Regions from separate parts of the Sulfurovum sp. MH2-6 genome, predicted to be linked through region 1. Evidence: riboswitches for the same ligand, from Rfam matches in the RefSeq annotation. Region 1 holds a riboswitch; the other holds the start of a gene.
The links. A riboswitch is a leader RNA that binds a small molecule or an ion and turns the genes downstream of it on or off. The one in region 1 is predicted to bind cyclic di-GMP.
Positions count from the first base shown of each region.

Region 2: linked by a shared signal. The riboswitch ahead of AC4JOV_RS02445 (DUF6701 domain-containing protein) and the one ahead of AC4JOV_RS05925 (DUF4382 domain-containing protein) in region 1 are both predicted to bind cyclic di-GMP.

Region 1 covers NZ_CM178170.1:1,162,544-1,168,583, forward strand. Annotated here, with positions in the region: gene AC4JOV_RS05895 (type IV pilus twitching motility protein PilT) at 1-743, opposite strand, end outside; gene AC4JOV_RS05900 (hypothetical protein) at 1,019-1,357, opposite strand; gene AC4JOV_RS05905 (LemA family protein) at 1,569-2,114, opposite strand; gene AC4JOV_RS05910 (PAS domain-containing protein) at 2,185-2,748, opposite strand; gene AC4JOV_RS05915 (hypothetical protein) at 2,915-3,379, shown strand; gene AC4JOV_RS05920 (5'-nucleotidase) at 3,391-4,275, shown strand; cyclic di-GMP riboswitch class I at 4,432-4,506, shown strand; cyclic di-GMP riboswitch class I at 4,581-4,655, shown strand; gene AC4JOV_RS05925 (DUF4382 domain-containing protein) at 4,796-5,659, shown strand; gene AC4JOV_RS05930 (MarC family protein) at 5,813-6,040, shown strand, end outside.
Region 2 covers NZ_CM178170.1:504,814-510,853, reverse strand. Annotated here, with positions in the region: gene AC4JOV_RS02460 (response regulator) at 1-282, shown strand, start outside; gene lon (endopeptidase La) at 351-2,771, opposite strand; gene AC4JOV_RS02450 (outer membrane protein assembly factor BamD) at 2,913-3,566, opposite strand; cyclic di-GMP riboswitch class I at 3,701-3,775, shown strand; gene AC4JOV_RS02445 (DUF6701 domain-containing protein) at 4,000-6,040, shown strand, end outside.

The sequences.
Region 1 (6,040 bases):
GTCGGGAAGATGTTGATCAGACGGTTGAGTGTCTCTTTGGCATCTAATGTGTGCAGTGTGGAGAAGACCAGGTGTCCTGTACTTGCTGCATGAAGCGCTGTCTCCAAACTCTCCAAGTCACGTATCTCCCCTACAAAAATGACATCCGGGTCTTCTCTGAGTACTGATTTGAACGCATGTTTATAAGAGAGTGTATTATCTCCTACCCCTCTTTGGGAGATCAATGATTTTTTATCATGGTGTATAAACTCTATAGGATCTTCTATGGTTACAATATGCTTTTTTTGCGTGCTGTTGATCCTGTCGATCATTGTAGCAATGGTGGTAGATTTACCGGATCCGGTTACACCGGTTACAAGGATGAGTCCGCGGGGAGTATCTGCAAGCTCTTTCAGGACTTCGGGAAGTCTCAGCTCTTCAAACGAGAGGATTTCCATTGGAATGAGACGGAAAACGATGCTCATCCCGTCAATATGATAGAAAAAGTTGACACGGAAGTGGCTCTCTTCATCAAATGTATAGTTTAGATCAAGTTCTTTGGTCTCTTGTAACGTTTTAAAATTTTCTTCTGAGAGGATAGATCTTGCGATATTTTCTATATCTTCAACGGTACATATTTTTGTATCTAAGCTTAAGAGTTCACCATCTTTTCTGAAGTGGACTTTTGAACCGGATTTCAGGTGGAGATCACTGCCATGATTGTCAATTAAAAATCTGAGATATTGATCTAAATTTGTTTTCATCTTTTCATCCTTCCATACTGCATTCATCTAATGATAGCTTATATAGAAAGAATTTGCAATAGTCTGCAAAATGAAAAGGTAGGGAGATTACGATCTTAAGTATCGAATTATGGTTTTGTTACGTTGGTAGTCGTCTCAATAACATTTTTTAAAAGGAGGAAGAATAAAAAGTCTTCGATACCTAAGATGTACGAAAATTATAACAATTTAAGATAAAATTTGTCTTAATTAAAATAACTTTTTTTGATTTTTTTTATAATTTATTGAAATTTATTTTAGATAAGCCAGTGTGAAAGGTTGAATATGTCCCTATTTACAGGCATTGCACGCCATCCGTTGGCTTCAAGGTACATCATCTTATCGCCGAAATATCCTACGATATACTGCTCTTTATAGATAGCAAATGCACCGATGGAAAAGGTTTCAAAGATCTTTTCAAAGTTACTTGGCAGTTCATAATGATAAAAATCCATACTGTGAAGTGCAATGATCGCGCTGTGAAGGTAATCATTGTTTAACATTTTACTGCTGACATTGTAGTAGCCGGGGTAGGTGATCTGTGGAGATTCCAGTAGATCATTAACGTAAAGTTTTTCTTTTTTATTTCTATACATAACCGGAAGTATAAATGAAAAAATACAAACAGGGCTAAAATATTTCAAATTGACATATTAAATCAGGTTTTGATCACTGTTTACAGTGATAGATGAGAGTTGGTTGGATTGAGCATTTACTGCTCTGTTCAATGGTGATAGCTATGTTTCTGCATATAAAGTAAAACACCCCGGTAAACGCAGGGTGATTACATAAAACCGTTGCAGGGTTCTAGAGATCTATTTTAGGCATTTTTTTCACTGCCTCTGCTTCACTTTCATCCAGTTCAAAATAGTCACGTTCTGTGAAGTTGAATTTTTGAGCGATATAAAGATCGGGGAATGAGTGTACTTTGGTATTGTAGTCACGTACAATAGCATTGTAGTAGCGTCTGGCATTCTGTATCGTATCTTCTATCTGGCTCAGCTGGCTTTGGAGCTCAAGGAAGTTGGTGTTTGCTTTAAGATCCGGGTATGCTTCTGCCAGAGCAAAGAGTCTGCCTAAAGTCCCTGTGAGCATATTCGCCGCAGCAGCCTTCTCTTCCATACTTCTTGCATCAAGTCCCTGTTGTCTGGCCTGAATGACTTTTTCAAGCGTTTCCGCCTCATACTCTTTGTATCCCCGGACCGTATCAACCAATGCAGGGATAAGATTATAACGTCGCTTGAGCTGTACATCGATATCTGACCATGCAGCATTGATACCAGCTCTAAGAGAGATAAATTTGTTGTAGATGATAATGAGATAAACACCTACAACCGCTATTATAAGTAACACAATATTCCCGAAACTCATTCTACCCTCCTGTATATAGTGTAACTTATTGTACTATCTCTTAGCTTTTTTCTTAACCAAAAAGCTTTTTCATGGCTGTAAAGAAGACTTTGAAAAGTCCTTTATTACCAACCAGGTCATTGATATACTCATCATAGGACACTCCTTTCTCTTCGAGGAAACCTACGAGATACTTCTCTGCACCCTCCATACCTGACTGTGCCTCGATCTCAAGCAGTTTATCGTAAAGGGGTTCGATTTTTTTGATCACATCGTTAGATGCAGCTTTTCTAAAGGCAGTATACCCGGTGATCTGATTGGTGAGTTTATCCTTTTTGGACTCAAACTCCGTGATGACCCAGTAGTATCTTCCGTCCTTTGCCAAGTTTTTTACAACAGCCATAATAGGTTGTCCATTTTGTATACGGTCCCACATTACTTTAAAGATCACTCTAGGCATATCTGGGTGACGAATCATATTGTGAGGTTGACCGATCAGTTCGGCTTCTTTATATCCGGAGATCTCTACAAAGTAGTCATTACCATAGGTGATCACACCTCTTGGGTCGGTTTTACTTACGATATATCTTTTCGGATCTAGCATGATCTGTTCATTTTTCGGGGTAGGGCTATGCATCTGTTTTTCCTTCTAAAATTAGCTGTTTTTGAGAAGCGCATTATACTTGAAAGTTATTTAAGTTAAACAATATGAATTATTAAATTTTGTTATTTAACAAAATTCATGCTGCCTGGTGGACTATTTATGATAAAATTTCATCAAGATGATTCTCAGGAGGAATGTTATGGGCAATAAAGATGCGTTTATCAATGAACTGAAAGAGTTCAATGTACATCATGATCACAGATTAAGAGTGATGGAGAATGCAGTGAAGGGTTTACTGCCGGAAGAAGAGGCCTGTGTGAAGCTTTTTGATTGTCCGATCCACAAATGGATGGCAGAGAGAAAACCCCTGCTTAACAAACTCTATGGTAGTGAGAATATTAGAGTCCTGGAGGCACGTCATGCAGAGTGGCATGAACAAAGTGACAAAATATGTGGGATACTTTCGTCAAAAAATGAGAATAAAGGCGGATTGCTGGGTAAGGTGTTTGGAAAAAAACAGGAGATGAACGAAGGCGAGCTGGATAAGGCTATGTCTTATGTGGCTGATTTAAAAGAACTTACCAATACGATCGATTCTACCTTTGGGCGCATGATCAAAAGAGCCAATGCGATTCAGAACGATATGTTCGAAAAGAACGAATAAAAGTGTAAATAATGGCCTATGATCTAAAAGATAAATTGGTGATTGCGATCTCTTCAAGAGCACTGTTTGATCTTGAAAAAGAGAATCGTATCTTTGATGAAGAGGGCCTTGAAGCCTACTATGATTATCAGCTGAAGCATGAAGAGACTCCCTTGGAAGTGGGTACGGCATTCCGTTTTGTCAAAAACCTGCTGGCGATCAATAAAAGTTTTGATGACAAGTTGATCGAAGTGATCATCCTCTCAAGAAATAATGCTGCTACCGGACTTCGTATCGGGCGTTCTATCGCACACTATCAACTGGAGATAGAACGCAGCGGCTGGACAGCGGGAACCTCAGTCGCCAAATATCTTGATGCATTTAAGGTCGACCTTTTCCTCTCTGCGCATCCTGCGGATGTGCAGGATGCGATCAATGCAGATGTCGCTGCCGCAACGATACTTCCTCACAAACCAACGGTCGATGTTGAATCGGATATGGTAAAGATCGCTTTTGACGGAGATGCTGTGATCTTCGGTGACGAGAGTGAGAGAATCTATCAGGAGAAAGGTCTGGAAGCCTTCCTCGCACATGAACGTGATAATGCTAAAAATCCACTGAGTAAAGGTCCCTTCTTCAAGTTTCTGAAGGTCATCTCGGATATCCAGGATAGATTTCCGATGGAGAAGTCTCCGATCCGTACGGCACTGGTCACTGCACGTAACTTCTCCACCCATGAGAGGGTGCTTCGTACACTTGATGCCTGGGGTGTACGTGTCGATGAAGCGTTTTTTCAGGGAGGGGTACAGAAGTATGAAGTGATCAAGGCGTTCGGCGCGGATATCTTTTTTGATGACCAGGATACACACTTGAAGTATACGGCAAAGGATACCCCCCTCGGCAAAAGTTCCCTATAGGTGTTAACCGGACACCTACTCAAGAAGTTTCAGTCAGGAAGTCAATTTATATATAAAATAATATGAATTTATTTTTATTTTACATTTGCTTTATTAAACCTTAAGAATAATACCCCTATAATTAAAACGTTATTAAATATTTGAGTTTTTAAATATTATTTGTTGTGCCAAACTTGTTGTGAAGCAAGGACGGAAAGCCACGGGTCTCCAGCAGACAGCCGGGTTGCCAAATACTTCTTGAGGAAGAGAGTATTCTTTCGTTTTTTGTTTTCTCCTGTTTTCCATTTCACATTTAGTATTTATTCAGTTTGTTGTGCCAAACTTGTTGCGAAACAAGGACGGAAAGCCACGGGTCTCCAGCAGACAGCCGGGTTGCCAAAGTGAATTTTACGCTTCGTTTGTACAACAAAAAAAGCCCTCTTTATTGTGAGTAAGCTATCTACTTCCTTATAGAAGCACGATATGGTTTACGTTGAGACAATTCAGATGGTATGTAAATTTGTTATAAAGGAAATAGGGAATGAAACAACTTATAGCTGCTTTAGGCTTATCTTTAAGTGTGATACTCTCTGGATGTGGAGGAGGTAGTACCTCAGATTCGGATATGGCGACAGTTACAATGAGCGTGACTGATGCACCTGTCGATGATGAAAATGTTTTGGGTGTCTATGTGACATTTATCGGTCTTCAATATCAATATGCTGACAGCAATGAGAGCTGGAAAGAGGTAGATTTCAACGAAACTACGATTGATCTTTTGAGCCTTCAGGACGGAAACACGTCAATGCTTAACAAAGTTGAGCTTCCGGCTGGTGTGATCGATCATGTACGTTTCAAGCTTGATACAGAAAAATGTTATGTAGAGACACTTGGCGGAAGAGCATATATGAAGGTTCCAAGCGGTGATCAAACAGGTTTCAAAGCGATCGGTAGCTTTACGATCCCGGCAGGTGGTACTGTAAATGTGACAGCAGACTTTGATCTTAGAAAATCTGTCAATATGAATGCAAACGGATATAGCTTGAGACCAACAATCAAGATCGTTGACAATATCCAGGTTGGAGAGATCAACGGTACAGTAACTGCAGATATCAATGAAACTTCTCAGGCAATTCTTTATGCCTATGCAAATGATACGTGGGATGACAATGAAACAAATGCCACAAACAACTTCTCAAATGCTGTACTTAGTACAGATGCGACTGATGGTGACTTCACCTTGCCTTGGTTGACGACTGGTACATATGACCTTGTATTGGTAGAAAACAATGTTAACGGTGAGTTTGAAACTGTTCTAGGCTTTATCAATAATGTTGGTGTAGAAGCGGATACAACAACAACGATAGATATCAATGATACAACACTAGAACCATATCTCCTATAGTCATTAATTTTTTGAATATCTCCTTATCCTCCTCTTTTGAGGGGGAGTTTTTCTTACTTACTTTACGTATTTCAATTCTCTATCTTTACCTGATACTTTTACTTATAGTAAACTGATGGCATTTTTTGATGTATATTACAGTGCGATCTAAGTATGGCATGGGTAACAGTATTTTGGATCCCTAAGCATATCGAAGTACTTTACGGCGTATCCTTTTCAAAGGCTACTATCTGTACCGTAACAGATAGGGTAGCAGATATCGGGTTTATACACTTCATTTGGCTACCGATTAAAAAGCGAATACTATATATTTTTTTCGATAAATTATGCTATATTCCTGAAATGGAAAATTTTTTTGCCGAATGTCTCAAACATACCATT
Region 2 (6,040 bases), 660 kb from region 1:
TCAGAATCCATTGAAGCAGAAAATGGTTCTGATGCTTTGGAAAAACTTAAAAAAGACCCTGATATCAACATTGTACTGCTTGACATTATGATGCCGGTAGTAGACGGTGTAGAGTTCCTAAAGATATTTAGAGCGGATATGAAAAACTCTCATATCCCGGTTATTGTACTCTCAACAGATGACACGAGAAAAACGGAAGTATTTGAGAATGGTGCGAATGACTTTCTTAGAAAACCGGTCAAAGAAGATGACCTCAAAGCAAAATTGGAGCAGTGGTCTTAAGAACCATTGCTTTAAGCATGTAACACTTCAGAAGCAGAGGATTACTCCTCTGCCAAATCCCCTCTTTTTTAATCTACGAATATCTCTTTAAGTACATCATCGATCGTTTTAACAGGGATGATCTCGACCGCTTCAATAACCTCTTCAGGTATCTCATCCATATCCCTTTCATAGTTTTTAGCAGGGATCAGAGCACGTTTTACTCCGGCGGTATATGCAGCAATGAGCTTCTCTTTCAGTCCACCGATAGGCAGGACATTACCCGTAAGTGTAACCTCGCCTGTCATCGCTACTTCATTATTGATCTTTTTCTCACTCAATACCGATGCGATAGCAGACACCATTGCTATACCGGCACTCGGTCCATCTTTCGGTGTGGCACCTTCCGGTACGTGAATATGCAGATCAAATCGTTTATAGACTTCCGATACATCCAATGCAATACGCTCTTCTTTCTCTTTGAGCGTATGCGGTATGATGGATGAAGAGACAGGCAGTTTACGCTCATCGATCAATATCTTGACAACGGAGTGTGCAATACGCACGGACTCTTTCATCACATCACCGAGTTTACCAGTGAGCTGCAATGCCCCTTTGCCTTTGATCTTGATCGCCTCGATCGTTAAGACATCACCACCTACTGCGGTCCATGCCAGTCCATTCACTACACCGACCTGCGGCTCAGGATGAACCGGTGAGATCTCAAAGACTTTTTTATCCGTAAACTTCTCTAGGTTCTTTTTACTGATTGAAACTTTGTCCAAGCTACGGTCTTCAAGAAGTTTTCTCGCACTCTTACGCATAAGGTCAGCCACACGTCTTCGAAGGTTTCTTACCCCTGCTTCCCTTGTGTAATCACTGATAAGCAGTTTCAATGCCTTATCGCTGATAGAGACTTCATTGTTTCTCAATGCATGTTTTTTGATCTCCTGAGGGATCAAATAACGTCTTGCAATCTCAAACTTCTCTCTTGGAGTATAGGAGTTCAATCCTATGAACTCCATCCTGTCACGCAGCGGTGCAGGGATACGCCCTACTTCATTGGCCGTAGCGATAAAGATCGCCTTGCTTAGGTCGATATTGAAGTTCAGGTAGTAATCACGGTACTTTACATTCTGCTCAGGGTCAAGTATCTCAAGCAGTGCCGCAGTCGGATCCCCTCTCATAGAACGCCCTACTTTATCGATCTCATCCAGTACGATCACCGGGTCCATACTTTTACCTTCGATCAATCCCTGCACAAGACGGCCCGGCATCGCGCCGACATAGGTACGTCTATGACCTCGAAGCTCATTCACATCTTCCAGACCACCCAAAGCGATACGGACCAGCGGTCTACCCAAAGCCGTAGCAATTGAGTTTGCCAATGACGTTTTACCCACACCCGGAGGTCCTGCAAAACAGAGTATCGCCCCGCTGGTCTCTTTTTGCTTCATCCCTCTTAAGGATGCAAGCTCTCGTACCGAGAAAAACTCGACGATACGCTCTTTGGGTTTTTCTAGTGAGTAGTGATCCTTGTCCAGCTCTTGCGCTACCTTCTCTACACTGAGGTTCTCTTTGGTATATTTGCCAAACGGCAGGTCAAGTACCCACTCCAGATAGCTTTGCAGTACATTGGCATCCGCAGATTCCGGATGCATACGTGCAAAACGCTCCAACTGCTTACTGATCTCCTTATAGGCATCTTCATGCATGTGGGGCTTCAGTGCTTCGATCTTTTCCCTGAAGTTGGCGATCTCCTCTTCACGCTGCGTATCGATACCAAGCTCCTGCTGGATCTCTTTGAGCTGTTCTTTGAGGAAGTACTCTTTATTGGTCTGTTCTATCTTACTGTGTACTTTCGTACGAATCTCTTTCTGGATCTTCGCTGCTTCGATCTCGGAAGTGATCACATCGATCAGTGCAAGCAGACGTTTCTCGATATTCAGTTCGATATAGAGTCTGTAGGCCACCTCTTTATCCAGCTTCAACATGGAAGAGACAAGATCGGCGATACGGTTAGGCTCATCGTTCTCCTCTATCGTACGCAAAAGGTCAGCCGGGATATTACTGTTAAGAGAAGAGAGTTTTTTGATCTTGGTTCTGAGTATATCCATCAGTGCATTGGTTTTCAGTTCATTATAGGGTTCCAGCTCTACTGTATCGATCATCGCCTGATTGATCTCTCCCTCGGTGCCCTCGACGATCTTTGCACGGGAAAGCCCCTGAAAGAGTATCTTTACCCTCCCGTCAGGCAGGTGCACTTTACGCATAATGGAGCCTACAACCCCTACTTTATACATCGCATCAAAATCTCTTTCTCCCTCTTTACCGCTCACTGAAGAGGTGACAAAGAGCAGAGAGTTATTCTCCATCGCCATGGTAGCGGCATCGATATCTTTCTGATTACTCAGAAAAATAGGACTGATCATAAACGGGTAGAGAAAGAGTTCGTCTTCTACGACCACAGGCAACTGTGTGGGAAATGCATCATAATCACTTAATTGCATACTAATATTTCCTTTGTTATTTCCATAAAATTTCTTCTGTAAATGTCTACCAGACTATATCAAACTGATAGCGTGTTTCTACTATTTTCACTTAGGCTACCGCAAAAAGATTAACGGTTTTCAACCGACTGCTACCTCACGTTAGTCAAAAACACGACCTACGATCCCCTGTTCAGGAGGGGTGATATCACTCTGCTGAATCACAGAATCTCTGTTTTTATCCCTGTATATCTTTGCCGCTTTCTCTTTGCCTGTACGTTCATAGAGTGCTGCAATATTTTCATTGAGAAGATACTGTGTCATATAGAGCCTGACGAGCATCGTCTCTATCAAAGGATGATAGTCCGACCCGGGATAACGGCTGAGAAAGATCTTTGCATTAAGGATGGTATCCTGTATCAACTTCTGATCCTTGTAAACATCCTTAATCCCCAAAAAAGAGGCCTTGATCTTCAAAAACTCGATATATTCACGATTGCTGCCTGCCCCGAAACGTTTGTTATACTCATCCAGATAGAAGTTGGCAAGCAGATACTCCTCCTGGCTCATATGCGCATGCGCAAGCATAATGATCGCAGACGGCATCATAGGGGAACGCATATGTTCACTTTTGAGCGAGACATAGTAAGCATCAGCTTTGTCCATATACCCGCCGGAGATACTCTTTGCTATCTTCTGATACCAGTAGAGCGCCGGCTTATTGAACTCTTCGACTGTACTCTCATCGCTTCCGCACCCTACAAGAAAAAAGGAGATAAATACTCCTATAAAAACTGTTTTCATCATCTGTAACATCTATCATCACTCCCTGTGAAGTTCTTTAACTCTCAATATCATAGCTCAAAATACGTAAAAAGCGTATTAGCTTCGAGAGATTCCAATCCATTATTTACATTAGAAAGAATTAAGTAACCTTATGCCATCATTAAACAATTGTAGGCCAAACCTATTGCGAGATAGGGACGGAAAGCCACGGGTCTCTTGTAGACAGCCGGGTTGCTTAATAGAAGTAAATTGGTTATTTATTTTACATTAATGTGTTTGGTCTCTTTTGTAGCTTTTTATTATATTTTTTAGTATAATAATAAGAAGCGGTTGGAAAGGAGGTTCCATGCAGTATCTGACCTATATCATTAAAAGATTTTTTTTGATTTTATTACCTTTTCGTAGAGTGAAAGGGAGTTTTATTTCTTTAGTCTCAGGCATCCTCATACTCTTTGGGGGTATCTTGTATGCAGAAACAGAACCGAACAATGGTTGTAGTGAAGCCGAACCGGTACTTGCATTCGGAATCTATACCGGATTAGTTCAAGGTTCCAGTAGTTCGGGAGATAGAGACTACTACTCGTTTGATGTTCCCGCCAATGGAACGCTAGAAGTCACCATCCATAACAATACAAATAAAATTTTAAATTACTCTGAGCTGAGAAACCCTTTCTGTCCTACGATTGCATCCGGGTCTATAGGGAATAATGCTTCAACACTCCTTACCATTCCCTCAACTTTGGCAGGGAAATATTTTATCTACCTGGAAGGGGACAGTGAGAATGTTGCGAATGCATATAATATTTCTGCTCGATTTACACCGAATGATCCGTCAGAGGGGAATGACCTGAAAGTAACAAAAATAGCAAATGTTGAAGAGGCTCTGATCTATGATCGTTTTTACTATACGGTGAGTGTAAGTAATATCGGAAATCAAAATGCCACAGATGTAAATCTCACCGATACACTGCCGGATGGTATGTCGGTTGATCTGGATATGACCAATGGCCTTACAAGCGAATGGGACTGTAGAGGTGAAAATAATCTTACTACGGGATTAGCTTACGGTATCGTAAAGTGTACACTGGATGGAGAACTTGATACAGGAGAGATTTCTATCTTCAGGCTGCATGTCCGTGCACCATCTGCGCAGCCTAACTCAGGAGTGGTGACAAATACCATAACAGTGGAGAGCGCACTGCCGGATGTGCATCCGAGTGACAATACCTTTACGGAGACGACTGGTATAACAAATGAAAAAGATACTGCCGAACATCTATGTTATACGGATATGACCCCATTACGTACAGTAGACTATAACAGCACCTGTGAAATGAAAGGTAACTTCTACTATGGAAGTGGATGTGAAGCGTATGTAGCGGTCAGAGAGTACAATGCAACGACTGTACTGAGTGATATAAAACTCTATAAGATGTATGCCCCGGAAACAAAAGCCGGTTCTTGTGACTATATCGGCTCCACATCAGGAGGGGCAGTGGGAGATGACTGTAACGATATCTCACATGCTACAGAGTATGGATCTTATACGCAAGGGTATGCCATTCATATCGATCACAACCTGGTAAACAATATAGAGGTACTCCTCCATGACAGCGGCACCTACAATACCCCTAGGATAGATGGTATTGCAATGTTCGGTGACTACTACACCGCACTGGGATTCCACCATAAAGGCCGTATCTATGAATGTAACGGGACCAGTGAGGGGGGTGTAACAGTCACATCGAGTGCAGACCTGATAGATACCCCTATCGATGGGAGCAATGCCTCCACCTATAATGCACATGCTGCAGATGTAGAGGGTTCGCTCAAATATATCCAGACGATGGTTGCCGGGATGCCAAGCAGAGAGGTCACCGGTGTACACCTCAATCTTGCGGGAGAAGCTGTCCCGTATGAAACACTTACAGGGATCCCCTACTCCATCGTACCCTATATGTCCGATGATACTTGTTCGTTGACAATAGACAATATCATCAACCCCAATACAGGGCAGCAGCTCGTCCTTGACATACTGCCCGATACTATCTCTGCACAGAATCCGATGATCGTACCGACCTCCGTCTCAAAAGCATCCAGAATGCGGTTGATCTTTGTCGATCCAAACTCTCTGAGTGTCGAAGGGCAGAACTGTCTGGCAAACAGTAGTACCACCGGTAACTTTGCCAGACTTGCGCAGTGTGTGAACTCCGAGGTTCAGTATAAAACTGCCTTTGGACAGGATGCCTGGGACCGATGCGGGATGGATGGGGGAAAACCATGTGATTCAGCCAATAACGGATTTGCTGATCCGAGTGATCCCACATATGACCCGGCAACAGACAGCATCTATGTGAATCAACTGGGATGTTATATGTGTACCTTCAACATCCAGCCTTCATGCACCACAGACAACTTTGCCATCCGTCCGGACCATATGGATACGGGGATGACCTCCCCTGATGCCCCGGACCTGCTGAGAGCAGGTAAGGAGTATCCCCTTT